DNA from 3 places in the Ensifer sp. genome. Region 1 is predicted to be linked to each of the others. Evidence: riboswitches for the same ligand, from Rfam matches in the RefSeq annotation. Region 1 holds a riboswitch; each other region holds the start of a gene.
The links. A riboswitch is a leader RNA that binds a small molecule or an ion and turns the genes downstream of it on or off. The one in region 1 is predicted to bind cobalamin.

Region 1 (5,059 bases):
AGTGCCGATGGCAACGATGCGGCCGCGATCCATGACGGCAATGCGGTCGCAGAAGACGGCGGCGTGATTGAGATCGTGAAGCGCCGCCACGACCGTCAGCTTCTGCCCGCGCACGAGTTCGAGCAGGCCGATCTGGTGGTGGATGTCGAGATGGTTGGTCGGCTCGTCGAGCAGCAGGATCTGCGGTTGCTGCGCCAGCGCCCGGGCGATGTGCAATCGCTGACGCTCGCCTCCGGAAAGCGTGTGCCACATGCGACCGGCAAGATCGCTCATGCCCACGTGCGCGAGCGCCCGCTCGACGATATCGGCATCGCGGCTCGACCAGGGCGAAAGCGCGCCGAGGTGCGGGGTGCGGCCGAGTTCGACTGCCTGGCGGGCGGTGATGCGTTCGGTGGTTTCCGCCTGCTGCTCGACCAGCGCGATGCGTTGGGCGATGTCGCGCCGGGTCGTCCTGGCGAGCGGACGCCCTTCGAGGCTGACGATGCCGGATTTTGGCGGGCGGATACCGGCGAGCAGCGAGATCAGGCTGGTCTTGCCGGATCCGTTCGGGCCGATGATGCCGAGAAACTCGCCCGGCACGACCTCGAGATCGACGGCATCGACGATCAGCCGGCCGCCGGCCGACCAGGAGACGGTCTCGGCCCTGAGGCTCATGATGCCGCCCTCCCGCGGCTGAGGATCAGGGCGAAGGCCGGCGCGCCGACAAGTGCCGTGATCACGCCGATCGGCAGCACCTGCCCGGGAATGATGACACGCGACAATATATCGGCCGCTATCATGAAGATTGCGCCGGCAAGGGCCGCGGCCGGCAGCAGCAGGCCGTGGCGCACGCCGACAAGGAAGCGTGCAGCATGCGGGATGACCAGGCCGACGAAGCCGATGGAGCCGACGATGCTGACCATGACCGCCGTCATCAGGGCCGTTGCCGAAATCAGGATGACATAGACCCGCTTGACCGGGATGCCGAGCGAAGCGGCCGATTCCGCGCCGAAGGTGAAGGCGTCGAGCGCGCGGGCGTGCCAGAGGCAGACAAGCAGGCCGCCGAGCGCCACCGGCAGTGCCAGCGCCACATCCGGCCAGCGCACGCCGGAGAGATTGCCGAGCAGCCAGAACATGATGCCGCGGGCCTGCTCGGCATTGGCCGATTTGGTAACGATGAAGGAGGTGAGCGCGTTGAAGAGCTGGGAGCCGGCGACGCCGGCAAGAATGATGGCGCCGGTGCCGCGGCCGGCCCTGAGCGCCAGCAGCGAGACCAGGGCAAAGGCGAAGACTGCCCCGAGGAAGGCGCCGAGCGACAGCGTCAGCATGCCCGCGCCAATGCCGAGAATGGCGACGGCGACCGCGCCGGTCGATGCGCCGGCGGAAATGCCGAGGATATAGGGGTCTGCGAGCGCGTTCCTGAGCAGGGCCTGCAGCACCACTCCGCAGAGCGAAAGCGCTGCGCCGCAGCAGGCGGCCACCACAGCGCGGCTGAGGCGATAGTTCCAGACGATGCCCTCGTCGATCGCATCGAGCGGGTATCCGGCGCCCCACAGGCGGTTGGCAACGGTCTTGCCGACGACGTCGAGCGGAATGGCGGTCTCGCCGATGGCGGCGCCCAGTGCCAGCGCAAGGAAAAGCAGTGCGAGCGCCGTCGAAACGGCGCCCGTGCGGTTGATTGCCAGAGGGGCTGACCTCACTTCGCCAGGCCGGCTTTTTCGACCGCGTCGGCCAACACCTCGATGCCCTCGATGGTTCGGATCGTCGGGTTCATCGCCTGGGCGTCCATGACGACGATATGGTCGGCCTTGACCGCCGGCATCAGGCTGGTGACCGGATCCGACTTCAGGAACTTCATCTTCAGCTCCCAGTCGTCGGCGGGGAAGCGGCGGCGATCCATCTTGCCGATGACCACGATCTTCGGGTCGGCCTTGGCGATGGTTTCCCAGCCGATGGTGGGCCATTCCTCTTCGGTGGACACGACGTTCTTGATGCCGAGCGCCGACAGGATGTAGCCGGGCGCGCCATTGGTGCCGGCGACATAGGGATCGATGTCCATCTCGGCGCTGGAGAACCAGAAGACCGCCGACAGCTTGCCGTCGGCATTGGCGATCTTGCCGCGGGCGGCTTCCTCGCGCGCCTTCAGCTTGGCGATCAGGGCCTCGCCGCGATCCTGCACGTCGAAGATCTCGGAAAGCTCTGATATCTCCTGGTAGATCAGCTCCATCGAGAAGGATTTGTGGCGCACGCCGTCGCCACCGGCGGAGTTGTCCTTGGCGGCGCAATCGGCGGGCGAGACATAGACGGGGATCGACAGTTCGGCAAACTGCTTCGGCGTGGCGACGATGCCCTCCGGCCCGACATGCCATTGGAACTGCGCGGTGACGAGATCCGGCTTGGTGGCAACGACGCTTTCGAAGCTCGGGTCGTTGTCGGCAAGCCGCGGCACCTTGGCGTTGACGTCCTCGTAGCCCTCGATGACAGGGCCGATCCATACGGCGGTGCCGACCACCTTGTCGGCGAGGCCGAGAAGATAAAGAATTTCCGTGGTGCTCTGACCGATCGAGGCGGTGCGCGTCGGCGCCGCCTTAAAGGTAACCTCCTGGCCGCAATTCTTTAAGGTCAGGGGGTAGCTCGTCGCGGCCGCAACAGCGGTCGAGGGAGCGACGGTCAAAAGCAGGGACACGGAAACGGCAAGGGATGGGCAATAGCGCCCGACGGCATTGAAAATGGCTTTCAAGGGAATTCTCTTTTCTCGTGAGCTTGCGAAGGGTCAGCCGAAGCGGCGACAGCCGGCCGGCCGGATTTCGGGAGACAAACGATCGCAAACGTCGAGAAGGACGGGAAAAGAGGGCGCAAAGCCGCCGGGTATGCGGATCATGGACAACTCCTGTTCCGGGCAACCCCGCCCGTGACGCTGGATCTTCTGCTTGACGGCAGGTCTCCTGGCTCGCGGATCAGGCGCCTTTCACCTGCCTTCCCGCAACGCGCCTGGCGCGATCGCAGTGGCATGGCGCGCTGTCGCGCCACGAGGGGTGTTCGGCATTCCGCTTACAGTTGCGGGGGCAGCCACGGTCTCGGTCCCTTTTGGGTCGTCCTCACCGTGTTCCCTATTAATCCCCGTCGGAGTCATCCTTGGGGGAACCGTCGCCGCTACCCTTAGTGTTCCCGTCGGCGTGCCGTCAAGGCGCCAGGTTGCGGAAAATGAGACCGTACGACAGCGGCGTGGCGGCTTACCGTAAAGCGGTGCTCGACCTTGCCTTCACCGATTTGTCGTCAAACCGTTCAAATTCTTTCACGCGGCTGTTAAGTCGCTGACATCAGAACAGCCAAAGGTCCGGTTCGCGAAAACCCCGCTTTCGCGAGGTTCGAACCGGAGGCTTGTTTGGCCGAAATTCTCAGCACGCTGTCGCGCCGCTCCTTCCTTCTATCGGCCGGTGCCGCCGGCCTTGTCGCGTCTTCCGGCCTTGCCACGCCATTCTATGCCCGCGGCTATGGCCGGCCGGAATTCATCCATGGGGTTCAGTCAGGCGATGTCGACACAAGCTCGGGCATGGTATGGACACGGGTCGACAGGCCCTCGCGGGTGGCGGTGGAGTATTCGACAACCGAGAGCTTTTCCAATTCGGTCCGCCTTGCCGATCTCACCGCGACACCGCAGACGGATTGTGCGGTGAAGTGTTCGCTCGAAAACCTGCTGCCCGACCAGGATATCTTTTACCGTTTCGTCGCGACCGATCTTTACGACGTCAATCGAGTGTCCGAACCGGTGACCGGCCGGTTTCGCACGGCGCCCTTGCGCAAGCGCTCGATCCGCTTCGTCTGGTCCGGCGACACGGCCGGCCAGGGCTGGGGCATCGACGATGTCGGCATGAAGACCTATTCCACCATGCGTCTGCACGAGCCGGACTTCTTCATCCACTCCGGCGACACGATCTATGCCGACAATCCCATTCCCGACGAGATATCCTTGCGCGACGGAAGCGTGTGGAAGAACCGGGTGGTCACCCACGAGAAGCGCGACGTGGCGCGCACGATCGAGGAATATCGCGGCCAGTGGAAATACAACCTGCTCGACGCCCATGTGCGCGCGCTCAACGCCGTCTGCCCGACCTTCTATCAATGGGACGACCATGAGGTGCTGAACAACTGGTCGGCCTCCACGGACCTCAGAGACGATCCGCGCTATCCGGAAAAGGACGTCGGCGTCTATGCGGCCCGCGCCGCCCGGGCGTTCAACGAGATGACGCCGATCCGCAACATCCCGACCGAGCCCGGCCGCATCTTCCGCAAGATCGCCTATGGTCCGCTGCTCGATGTCTTTTTCGTCGATCTCAGATCCTATCGCGGCCCCAACCAGGGGGAGGGCGACGGCGGCCTGTTCGGCTGGCGGCAGGCGGACTGGCTGAAGCGGGAGCTTGCCGCTTCGCGTGCCGTGTGGAAGGTGATCGCCTGCGACATGCCGATCGGCCTCGTCGTCTGGGACGACTATGCCAACCGGCGCGGATCCGATGCCATTGCCAACGGCGACGATGGCCCGCCCATGGGCCGGGAGACCGAGTTTGCGGATCTGCTGCGCTTCATCAGGGATAATGCCATCGACAACCTCGTCTGGCTGACGGCTGATGTCCATTACACGGCGGCGCATCACTACGATCCGTCACGGGCGGCGTTCAAGGATTTCCTCCCGTTCTGGGAGTTCGTCTCCGGTCCCCTGCATTCCGGCACCTACGGCCCGAAGGAGCTGGACATGACGTTCGGCCCCGACGTCCGCTTCATCAAGGCGTCGGGTGGCGGCGTCGACAGCAACCTGCCGCCTTCGGCCGGCCTGCAGTTCTTCGGCATCGTCGATATCAACGGCCAGACGAAGCAGATGACGGTGCGGCTGATGGATCGGCAGGACCAGGAACTGTGGCGGGTGACGCTCGATCCGGCTGCTGTCGCATGAGCGTTCGGGCCCTCACCGATCCCTTTCCAAACCCTGCTGGCAAGGCCCATTCCGGTGGCAAACCCATGGCCTGCCGGGACTTCGGGGTCAGGCTCTTGCGCGCGCCCCCCTTTCGCAATCGCAAAAAAACCT
Region 2 (5,059 bases), on a different contig from region 1:
CTCAGACAAGTTCATCGCCTGCAGCCGTGCGATCTCTGCATCCATTGCCGCCACCAGTGCGTCGGCTCGCTGTTGGCGGCCGAGAATTTTCCCCATGCGCCGCAGGTTGGTCCTGACCTCGGCGATCGATACCTCGGGCGCAAATTCCTCGACGACAAAGCCGAGCCGTTTCAACAGGTCGACCGTGGTGCGTGTCGTGTAGGTGCCGGCAATGACAAGATCCGGCTTCATCAGGAAGATCTCTTCGGCAAGCCCGTGATTGAGGACATAGCGCTTAGCGTCGTCTGCAAGCGCCGAGGTCGAGGCGTCGGCGGCGAGATAGGAGACCGAATAGAGCTGTCCCTTATCCGCCAGAAGCATGGCCATCTGGTCGGTGCAGACATTCATGGAAACGACGCGGCGCGGCGTTTCGGCCGCCGAGATGCCAGCAGGCGAGGCTGCCCAAAGCAGCCCCGCAACCAGAAATCGCCGACACCAACCGGATATCATCAAAATGTGGCCTTCAATCCGGCAAACGCGGTGACGCCTTGCGTGTTGTAGCCGTAGATCTCCTCATAATCCTCATCGAAAAGGTTGTCGACGCGGCCGAAGACCTCAAGCGTGTCGTTGACCTTGAAGCTGCCGCCGACATTGACGAGCGTGTAGGCGCCAAGCGGCACTCTCTCGGGCCCGGGCCTGTAGGCGACATCCTGCATCCGACCGTTGAGGATGACCTCGCCGAAGACGCGCGCGCGATCATCATGGAAGACGTAGGCCGCATCGAGCGCTGCGGCATGTCGCGGACGGCGGACTTCCTGCAGGCGCGGACCACCGGCCAGCGTCTGCTCACTCGAGGCGGTGTAGGTGTAGGTCGCCGTCGTCGTCAGTCCGTTGAAGAAGTCGACGATCGCGGAGACCTCGACCCCGTGGCGCAGGCTTTCGCCGGAGCGATTGACCGGCGTCGAGCGGAAGCTGGCGTCGTAGACGGTGGCGATCTCGTTTTTAAGGTTCTGGTCGAAATAGGTGACATCGACAGTCAGACCGTCGTCGAAGAAGCTCTGCTCGACACCGATGTCCCAGCCGAGGCTCTCCTCCGGTTTCAGGTAGGGATTGCCGATGAAGGTTCCCGGGATATACCCGAACTGCTCGTAGAAGGTCGGGTTGGTCACGCCGGTGCCGACGGATGCGTGCAGGCGCGTATCGCTGCCCGGTATCTCCCAGGAGGCGCTGAGGCTCCATGTGGTCGCGTCCTCGAAGCGATCGTTGAAATCGCGCCTGAGGCCTGCATTGACGAAGAACTGGTCGGCGAACTCGCCGCGATACTCGCCGACGAGCGAATGCGCATTGCGGCTGAAGGTCTCGAGCAGATGCGACGGCCTGAACGTCTCGCGCTGCCACTCGTAGCCACCGGTGATCTGGTGGCGGATACCGTCTCCACCATCGAAGCCGTAGCTTGCCTGGTAGCTGCCGTTGTAGCGGTTGCCGTCGTTCCAGGATCGCCCGAAGCCGCTGACATTGTCACGGTGAACGTCGAGGCCGGAGACGCGCGCCTTCTGGGTGAGATCGCCGTCGAGCGCCGAATGGGTCAGGCCGAGCGAGCCCGACAGCTCACGCGATCGCGTGTAGTCCAGTGTGTCGTAGGTCAGCGCCGTCATGTAGTCCTGTGCGTCAAGGTCGGTCTTGCGGTTGACGGCCCGCAAGGTCGCGTCGAGCTGCAGATCCGGCGAGAGATCGAAGGCGAACTTGCCGTTGACGGTGCCATTACGGTCGCCGTCATCCTCGGAGCCGGTATCGGAGATATTGAAACCGCCGGTTCTCTGGAACACGCCGGACAGCGCGTAATCATAGCCCTCGCCGCCGCCGCGGGTCGACAGGCCGCCAAGCCAGGTGCCGTCGCCGCCGACTTCGGTGCGGGCGTTTGACACGGCACCATCGCGGCTTCCCTTCTTGGTGACGATGTTGATGACACCTGCCATGGCATTGGCGCCCCAGAAGGTGCTTTGCGGTCCGCGCAGGATTTCGATGCGCTCGATGTCGTCGGCAACCAGGCCACCGAAATCGAACTCGCCCTGAGAGACATCGTTCGCCTCGACGCCATCGATCACCACCAAGAGCTGATTGCCTTCCGCACCGCGCACGCGCACCTGCGTCAGGCCGCCGGGGGCACCGGTGCGCGAGACCGAGAAACCGGGAACCAGACGCAGGGCGTCGGCGACGTAGCGGATCTGGTTTTTCTCGATCTGATCTCCGGTAATCACGGTAAAGGCGCGTCCGGATTTGCGCTGCTCGGTCGGCGTCAGGCCATCGGAAACCAGGATCTTTTCAAGTTTCGTCGGCTGTTCGTTTGTGCCCTGGTCCTGTGCCTGGGCACCGCCCACGAGGGTCAGAACCAGCGCGGCTGCGCCAGTCAATTGTTTCGTCATGTCGTCCCCACTCCGGCGCGACGGGCACGATCCGGCCCACGCGCGATCGACCGCGGGCAGACAATGGCTGAGGCAAGACGACAAGCGACCACCCCGGCGCCGTCTGCGGCACGCGGCAACATTGCTCCAATGTCACCGCTACGGACGGCCGCGCCTCGACACCCCTCGTGTCCAGGCATGGGTGACCGAAACAGGCAGGTCTCCTGACTTCCGCGTCGTCGCTTCCTCCCGCCTTCCCACGCGAGATGTCGCGCAGTGGCTTCATGGGGTTCCGCTCGGCGGTTACAGTTGCGGGGGCAGTCGCGGTATCGGCCCCTGATGGGTAATCCTCACCGTGTTCCCTTTTCATCCATCGCATGACGGAACCTGTTTCGCAGGGACGAGACCTACCAGATGCCGGCGGCGCGTCAACCGCCGGTCGCATTTTCCACTGGTAAAAGTCTGCGCGCGCTTTGCCCGCGACACGCCACGCTCGGTCTATTTCAGGAATGCCCGGAAGCGGCGCATGGCGAAGGCAAAGAGGACAGCGCCGATTACCAGAAGCGCAAGAAGCTGTGGCCAGACGACGTCCAGGCCGGCATCGCGGAACAACACCGCCTGCGCCAGGATGACGAAATGGGTGTTGGGTGCGGCGAGCATGATGGTCTGGATGATCTCGGGCATGCTTTCGCGCGGCGTCATGCCGCCGGAGAGCGCCTGCAACGGCAGAAGCACCAGCATCAAGAGCAGGCCGAACTGCGGCATGGAGCCGGCGATGGTGGCCAGCAGGATGCCCATCGACGTTGTCGCGAACAATTGCAAGGCGGTAGCCAGCAGGAACAACCCAAACGAGCCCTGCACCGGGACGGCGAGCACGCCCTTGACGACGAAGACCAGCGAGACGGCCGAAGCCAGGAGCACCACAAGTCCCATCGACCAGACCTTGCTGACCATGATCTCGAACGGGGTCACGGGCATGACGAGCAGATGCTCGACCGTGCCATGTTCGCGCTCGCGGATGAGCGCCGCCCCGGTCAGAACGATCGACAGGATGGTGATGTTGGTGATGACGTTCATCACTGCGCCGAACCAGCCCTTGTTCAACTCGGCATTGTAGCGCGCCCGCAGGACCAGATCGACCGGCAGCTGCTGCTCGCTGCGGTGCCGGTCGAGGAAGCCCGCGACCTCGCCGGTGACGATCTGCTGGATATAGCCGTTGCCCGAAAAGGCCTGGCTCATGCGCGTCGCGTCGACATTGAGCTGGATCGTCGGCGAGCGGCCGGCGAGCAGATCCGTCTGGAAATTCGGCGGTATGTCGAGCGCGAAGGTATCGAGCCCCTGGTCCATGCGCCGGTCCATCTCCGCCGGCGTGATCATCTGCGGCGGCACGAAATAGGGCGGATAGAACGCGGTCGAGATCCGCGTCGACACCGGCGAACGGTCCTCGTCGACGATGGCGATCGCGGCGCGATTGAGCGTCTCCGGCATCGCGGTCGAGCCGGTATAGACCGACAGGGTGAAGGAATAGACGATCAGGATCAACAGGATCGGATCGCGCCAGAGCCCCCAGAGTTCCTTGATGCCGAGCTGGTAGATGTGGGACAGGCGCATGGTCACCTCGCCTGCTTCTTGAGGGAGAAGGTGCCGATCGTCAAAAGCACCGGCACCGCGATCAGCATAGGCACGAAAGCGCCGGCGAGATCGCCGAAGCCGAGCGCCTTGGAGAAGGTCCCGCGCGCGATCGTCATGAAATGCGTCGTCGGGTAGATCTGGCCGATGAAGGCGCCCGCCCCTTCAAGCGAGGATACCGGATCGATCATCCCGGAATACTGGATGGCCGGGATGAGGGTCAGGATCGCCGTGCCGAAGATCGCCGCGATCTGGCTCGACATGAAGGTGGAGATCACGAGCCCCATGGCCGTTGCTGCCGAGACATAGATCAGGCCCGCGACGGTCCAGGTCAAAAGACTGCCGGTAAACGGCACCCGGAAAACGAAGATCGCGAAGGCGGTCAGAAGCGCGAAATTGAGCATGGCCAGCGCGATATAGGGGAGCTGCTTGCCGACCAGGAACTCGAGCCGCGTCACCGGCGAGACATAGAGATTGACGATCGAGCCCAGCTCCTTCTCGCGCACGACGCTGAGCGCCGACAGCATGGCCGGGATCAGCATCAGCAACAGCGGGATGACCGCGGGTACCATGGCGACGATGCTCTTGACGTCGGGATTGTAGCGGAAACGCGTCTCGATCTTGAACGTGCCGGCGGTGGCCGCGGCACCATAGCGCTCGCGGATCTTGCCGGTCAGCCAATGGGCATGCAGGCCCTGCACGTAGCCCTTGACCGTTTCGGCGCGGCTCGCCATGGCGCCGTCGATCCAGGCGGCGATCTCGACCGTGTCGCCCCGGGCGGCGCGGCGGGCAAAGCCCGGAGGGATCTCGATCGCGAGGCTCAGTTCGCCGTTGCGCATGCGCCGGTCGAGGTCGGCGTAATCGGTGATCGGGTCCTTCTCGATGAAATAGCGCGAGCCGGCGATTTCCAGAATATATTCGCGGCTGGTGGTCGTCTGGTCGTTATCGAGCACCGCAAAAGTCAGGTCCTCAACATCCATGTTGATGCCATAGCCGATGACGAACATCAGGATGACCGTGCCGATGGTCGCAAGTGTCGCCCGGATGGG
Region 3 (5,059 bases), on a different contig from region 1:
GTTGACGATGGGCTGGCGGCCGCCTGGGCGATTTTTGAAGTATCGCTGGCAGGGCTATAGCGAGGCGCTGCTGCTCTATGTGCTGGCGCTCGGCGCGCCGCATCATGCGATCAGGCCCGAACATTACCGCGCCTTTACCGCCGCCTATGATTGGACCACCGTGGATGCCATGCCGCATCTGCCAGCCGCGCCGCTGTTCATTCATCTGTTTCCGCAGGCCTGGCTCGACCTTCGCGGCCTTCGCGACCAGCCGATGCGCGAGAAGGCGACGGATTACTTCGACAACAGCTGCCGGGCGATTTCATTGCAGCGCCGCTACGCCGAGGACAATCCGGGCGGCTATGCCGGATACGGGCGCGACATCTGGGGCCTCAGTGCCTGCGACGGGCCGACCGGCAAGCTGCGGCTCGTCGACGGGCGCTGGCAGCAGATGCTCGGCTATGCCGCGCGCGGCGCGCCCGGCGGGCCTGACGACGGCACATTGGCGCCGTGGGCGGCTGTTGCTTCACTGCCCTTCGATGCGGACGGGTCGCGGACGGCCTTGGCCGCGCTCGAGAGCCGCTATCCGGATATCCTGTGTGAAGGACGCTTTCCCGGCGGGTTCAATCCGAGCCTGCCGGGCGTAGGGCCTGAGGGCTGGGTCGACGACCGCGTGGTCGGGCTTGACCAGGGGCTCGTCGTGATGATGATCGAGAATGCCAGAAACGGCTTCGTCTGGGGCCTGATGCGCGATATCCTGGCCATCCGGCGCGGCTTGCAGCGGGCGGATTTTCGCGGCGGCTGGCTCGATAGCACGGAGATGGCATGAGTTTCGGCCACGAGCGTCAGGACGATCGCTTACAGAGCGACCGGACGGAACAAGGCGTGCGGCAGCGTGCGCTTGCCGCCATCGCGCGCCTGCAGCCCTGCTTTCCCGAGGTGGGGTTTTCGCTCGACGAAGGCGGCGACGAGGCGCTCTCCCCGGCCCAGTTCTGGGCAGAAGGCGGTGCCGGGATCGATGTGGCGCTTGCCTATCAGGATTGTTTTGCCACCGGCATGGACGACAAGGTCCGTGCCGCGCATCTGATCGCCTTCTATGGCAACCAGCTCGCGCTGGCGCTCGCTTGCCTTTATCTTGGGGCGGACATCGTGCCCGAGCTGCGTGGTCTTGGCTTTTACGATGTCTCCCGATGTCATAGCGAACGCACCGTGGCGGCCAAGCGGTTTCATTTCCATCTGGCCTTGTCCAGACGCTCGCCGCGGCAGCGTGCGGATGCGGACGTCTTCGGCGAGGCCTTCGCAGCGCAACTTGCGCCGGTGATTGCCTCGCTGAAACGCCGCACGGGGCTATCCTCCGGCGCGCAGTGGCGGCTTGCGGCGGATTCGCTCGCAGGTGCTTTCCTCGAGGTTGGGCGGACGCTCGGCGACGAGGCGAATGCGATTTCGAAGGCGCTGGCGATCGTCAAGCGGCAAGGCACGCCGCTTTATTCCGACAAGCTGACTTACGAGGCCATCGCGATCGGCGAGGGGCAAGGCCAACCGCCGTTGTCGCGGATCTATCGCCTGCGTGGCGGCTGCTGTCTCTATTACCGAACCGAAGGCGGCAGCTTCTGCGACAGCTGCGTGCTGCTTTCGCCGGGGGAGCGCCGGGAACGCCTGCAGGCGCATCTTCTGGCATCGCGGGCCGTCTGAAGCGACGCGAACGAAAAAGTCCCCGGTCTCCGTCGGATACCGGGGGCTCCTGTCTGCTGCCATGCCGGCCCGCTTATGCCTTGGCGAAGCGGTCGTTGATGAAGCCCGAGACGACGCCGAGCACGATCCAGAAGGCAAGCGTGGTTGCGAGCGCCGCCACGGCGAACTCGGCGCCGAGCACGGCAGGCACGTTGCTGGAAATGTCCGACGGCTGCGGCGCGCCATAGACGTGAGGCGCTGCGATCAGCACCAGGCCCACGACCTTGGCGACGATCTCCTGGCGCAGGACCACGAGATAGAGGCCGACGGCCGAAAGCGCCACAGTCGCCAACCACCAGGTCTGGCGGTCGCCGAGCTCGGCGGCCGGAAAGCCCGGCAGTTCCGGTGGCAGGCCGATGGCCGGCAGCATGTGCACGGCCAGCCAGCCGCAGGCGCCCCAGAGTGCGCCGTTCCTGAGGGTGATCGGGTAGCCGATGACGAGGCTGACGCCCGCAAGCAGCAGCGCGAAGCCGGAACCGGTCACCAGATTGGCGATCAGCGTGCCGGAAAAGCGGCTCATGCCGAACATGATGCCGCCTTCCTCGTGTTCGCCCTCATGGGCATAGGCCGGCGTGATGGGCGACAGCGCATCAAGCAGGGCACCAATCGGAGATTTAGCCTTCAGCGACGAGTGCTGGTCGTGGTTGGTTGCGGCGGGGTCTGCCGTTCCCGGCTGGACGGCCGGCTGTTCGCCGGCTGCTGGCGCCTCGCCTTCAAATTCTTCCGCGTGCAGGATCAGCGGTACGACCCGCAACTCCTGGGCGCCGGTCATGAAGACACCGGCAATCAATCCAGCCACGATCGCGGCCAGAAGCGTTCTGACAATCATTTTCGATATCCCTCGCTATCGGCGCGCCGCGCATCCGGCAGGCGGCGCCGTGTCCCATTGGCAATTCCGTGAGCGGCTCGATCCGGCAGATCAATCGTCTGCATCAGACGCGAGCAAACGCGTCCGGCCGTAAGCCGGAAGCGTTTCTGTCCGCTGCTATGTCGATGCGGAACGCAGGCAGCGTCCCTCACCATCGCTTAGTGGCAGGGGAAGCCGTAGGAGTGGCGGGTGTCGTGCGCGGTGTCGTGCAGCACGGCCGAATTCGCCAGGCCTGCGCCGAAGACGAGGAAGCCGCCAATGAGAAGCGCGATGATACCCGCGGTCAGACGATCGCTGAGGGAGAGCGGAATGCTCGAAACTGTAGACGTAGCCATGACAACCTCCGTGATGGCATCGGGATGTTTCCCGGTTTGGGCCCTATGCCCGCATCGACTGGCAGGTTTCCTGGCTCAGGACGTCGGGTGAGATCACCCTGGATTTGCCTCGCCTTCCCAGAGCCAAGGTCCGCCCTCTCGCGGTCTCGTCTCCAGTGGCTTCTTCCGGATCGCTCCGGAACGGCGCATTCACGTCGCTCTACAGTCGCGGGGTCGGCCGTGATTTGAATGCCCAGCATGGGTCCATCCGTCACGTTCCCGTTTACTCCCGAAACGCGTTCGCGTTGCGGGAACCAATCGATCCCATGATGATTAGGATTGCGCCCCGGAGATGTCAATTGAACTTGCGCCGCCGCCCGGTCCATCCGCGACAAGATCCCTGACAATCATGCGTTTATAGGCCTCGACGATCTGGTCGCCCTCAGCCCGTTCGACGGAGACCGCAAGACGCATGGTGCAATCGCCGAGATGCATGATCAGAAAGGCGGCGCTGTCGATCGTCGCGCGCGGCGTGTCGGGCGCAAACCGGGCCCAGACGTCGGCAAGAAGCTTGCCGCCGGCACGGCTCTGCTGCAGGTCGATCTCCCTCAGCGCCTTGTCGGCCTGCATCGCCGACCAGATGTCGCGCATCACCGGTTCGGCGAGGAACATGTCGTAGTAGATGTCGAATAGTCCGGAGAAGACCTCGCGCAACTCGGCCATCGAGGTGACCCTGGCGAGCTCGGATCCGATGCACTCGTTGCACACGGCATTGTAGCGCTCGGCCAGCGTGCGCACGATCGCCGCCTTGTCGGGGAAGTACTGGTAGAGCGAGCCGATCGAGATGCCAGCCTTTTCAGCGACTTCGCTCATGCGCATCGCGTCGCTGCCCTTCTCCTGGATGAGCGCCGTCGCGCAGGCAAGGATCTGCTCGACACGCTCGCGGCTGCGCTTCTGGCTCGGTGTGCGGCGCAGCGCCGGTTCGTCGTCGGCGGGGATCGCGGCCGGGCTTGTCTCTGGCATCATGAGTAATGCTCACATTTTGTCTTGACTCCTAAAATACGAGGATTTATCACATTTGCAAATGTGAGAGATGCTCATGTTTGTAGATCAACCTCAGGAGGAAGCGATGACGGACAAACTCACACTGGTTCTGGGCGGCACCGGCAAGACGGGGCGGCGCGTGGCAGCCCGCCTTCAGGAACGGGGCATCGCGGTGCGCATCGGCGCCCGTTCGACATCGCCTTACTTCGATTGGACGGACGAGGCGACCTGGGCGGCGGCCCTGGAAAATGTCGACCGCGTCTATGTCTGCTTCCAGCCCGACCTCGCATCGCCGGGAGCGGTTGACACCATGCGCCGGTTTTCCGCGCTTGCGGTTCACGCTGGTATCAAGCGGCTGGTGCTTCTGTCGGGCCGCGGCGAGGACGAGGCGGAAGCCGCCGAGCGCGCGCTGCAGGCCTCCGGCGCCGACTGGACGATCATCCGCGCAAGCTGGTTCTTCGAGAACTTCAGCGAAGGTTTCCTTGCCGACGGCATCGTGGGCGGTTCGGTCTTCCTGCCGACGGATGCGGTCACCGAACCCTTCATCAGTTGCGACGACATTGCCGATGTCGCGGTTGCGGCACTTCTGGACGATGGCCATGTCGGCAAGGTCTATTCGCTGACCGGGCCGCGGTTGATGACTTTTGCCGATGCGGTGGGCGAGATCGCGGCTGCCGCCAATCGCCGGATCAGCTATCAGTCCGTTCCGGTCGACGATTTTGCCGCGCAGCTGAAGGCGGACGGCGTGCCGGATGACTATGTCGCGCTGATCCGTTATCTCTTCACGTCGGTGCTCGACGGACGCAATTCGCACCTGACGTCCGATGTCGAACACGTGCTTGGGCGCAGGCCGCGCGATTTCGCCGACTATGCCCGGGAGACCGCCGCAACAGATGTCTGGAGTCTTGCCGCATGATCCCGCTGATCCCCGCTTTGGCGTTTGCCGCCGCGATCGGCTCCGGCCTGATGGCCGGGCTGTTCTTCATCTTCTCGGTTTGCATCATGCAGGCGCTGGGGCGGCTGCCGGCGGAGCAGGGGATCGCCGCGATGAATGCGATCAACGTCGTGATCCAGAATCCGCTTTTTCTCAGCGTCTTCATGGGCACGGCGCTCTTGGCACTCG

Region 2: another riboswitch for cobalamin. It lies ahead of RTP54_RS22515 (TonB-dependent receptor domain-containing protein); the one in region 1 lies ahead of RTP54_RS19670 (ABC transporter substrate-binding protein).
Region 3: another riboswitch for cobalamin. It lies ahead of RTP54_RS12835 (CbtB-domain containing protein); the one in region 1 lies ahead of RTP54_RS19670 (ABC transporter substrate-binding protein).

The regions. Positions count from the first base shown of each region.
Region 1 is NZ_DALZXU010000004.1:159,115-164,173, reverse strand. Features, by position in the region: gene RTP54_RS19680 (ABC transporter ATP-binding protein) at 1-654, opposite strand, end outside; gene RTP54_RS19675 (FecCD family ABC transporter permease) at 651-1,679, opposite strand; gene RTP54_RS19670 (ABC transporter substrate-binding protein) at 1,676-2,659, opposite strand; cobalamin riboswitch at 2,897-3,143, opposite strand; gene RTP54_RS19665 (alkaline phosphatase) at 3,365-4,927, shown strand.
Region 2 is NZ_DALZXU010000006.1:80,569-85,627, reverse strand. Features, by position in the region: gene RTP54_RS22520 (ABC transporter substrate-binding protein) at 1-489, opposite strand, end outside; gene RTP54_RS22515 (TonB-dependent receptor domain-containing protein) at 489-2,402, opposite strand; cobalamin riboswitch at 2,578-2,787, opposite strand; gene RTP54_RS22510 (ABC transporter permease) at 2,880-3,992, opposite strand; gene rbbA (ribosome-associated ATPase/putative transporter RbbA) at 3,995-5,059, opposite strand, start outside.
Region 3 is NZ_DALZXU010000001.1:2,632,282-2,637,340, reverse strand. Features, by position in the region: gene RTP54_RS12850 (glucoamylase family protein) at 1-808, shown strand, start outside; gene RTP54_RS12845 ((2Fe-2S)-binding protein) at 805-1,671, shown strand; gene RTP54_RS12840 (CbtA family protein) at 1,745-2,539, opposite strand; gene RTP54_RS12835 (CbtB-domain containing protein) at 2,737-2,913, opposite strand; cobalamin riboswitch at 2,956-3,226, opposite strand; gene RTP54_RS12830 (TetR family transcriptional regulator) at 3,226-3,915, opposite strand; gene RTP54_RS12825 (NAD(P)H-binding protein) at 4,022-4,852, shown strand; gene RTP54_RS12820 (anthrone oxygenase family protein) at 4,849-5,059, shown strand, end outside.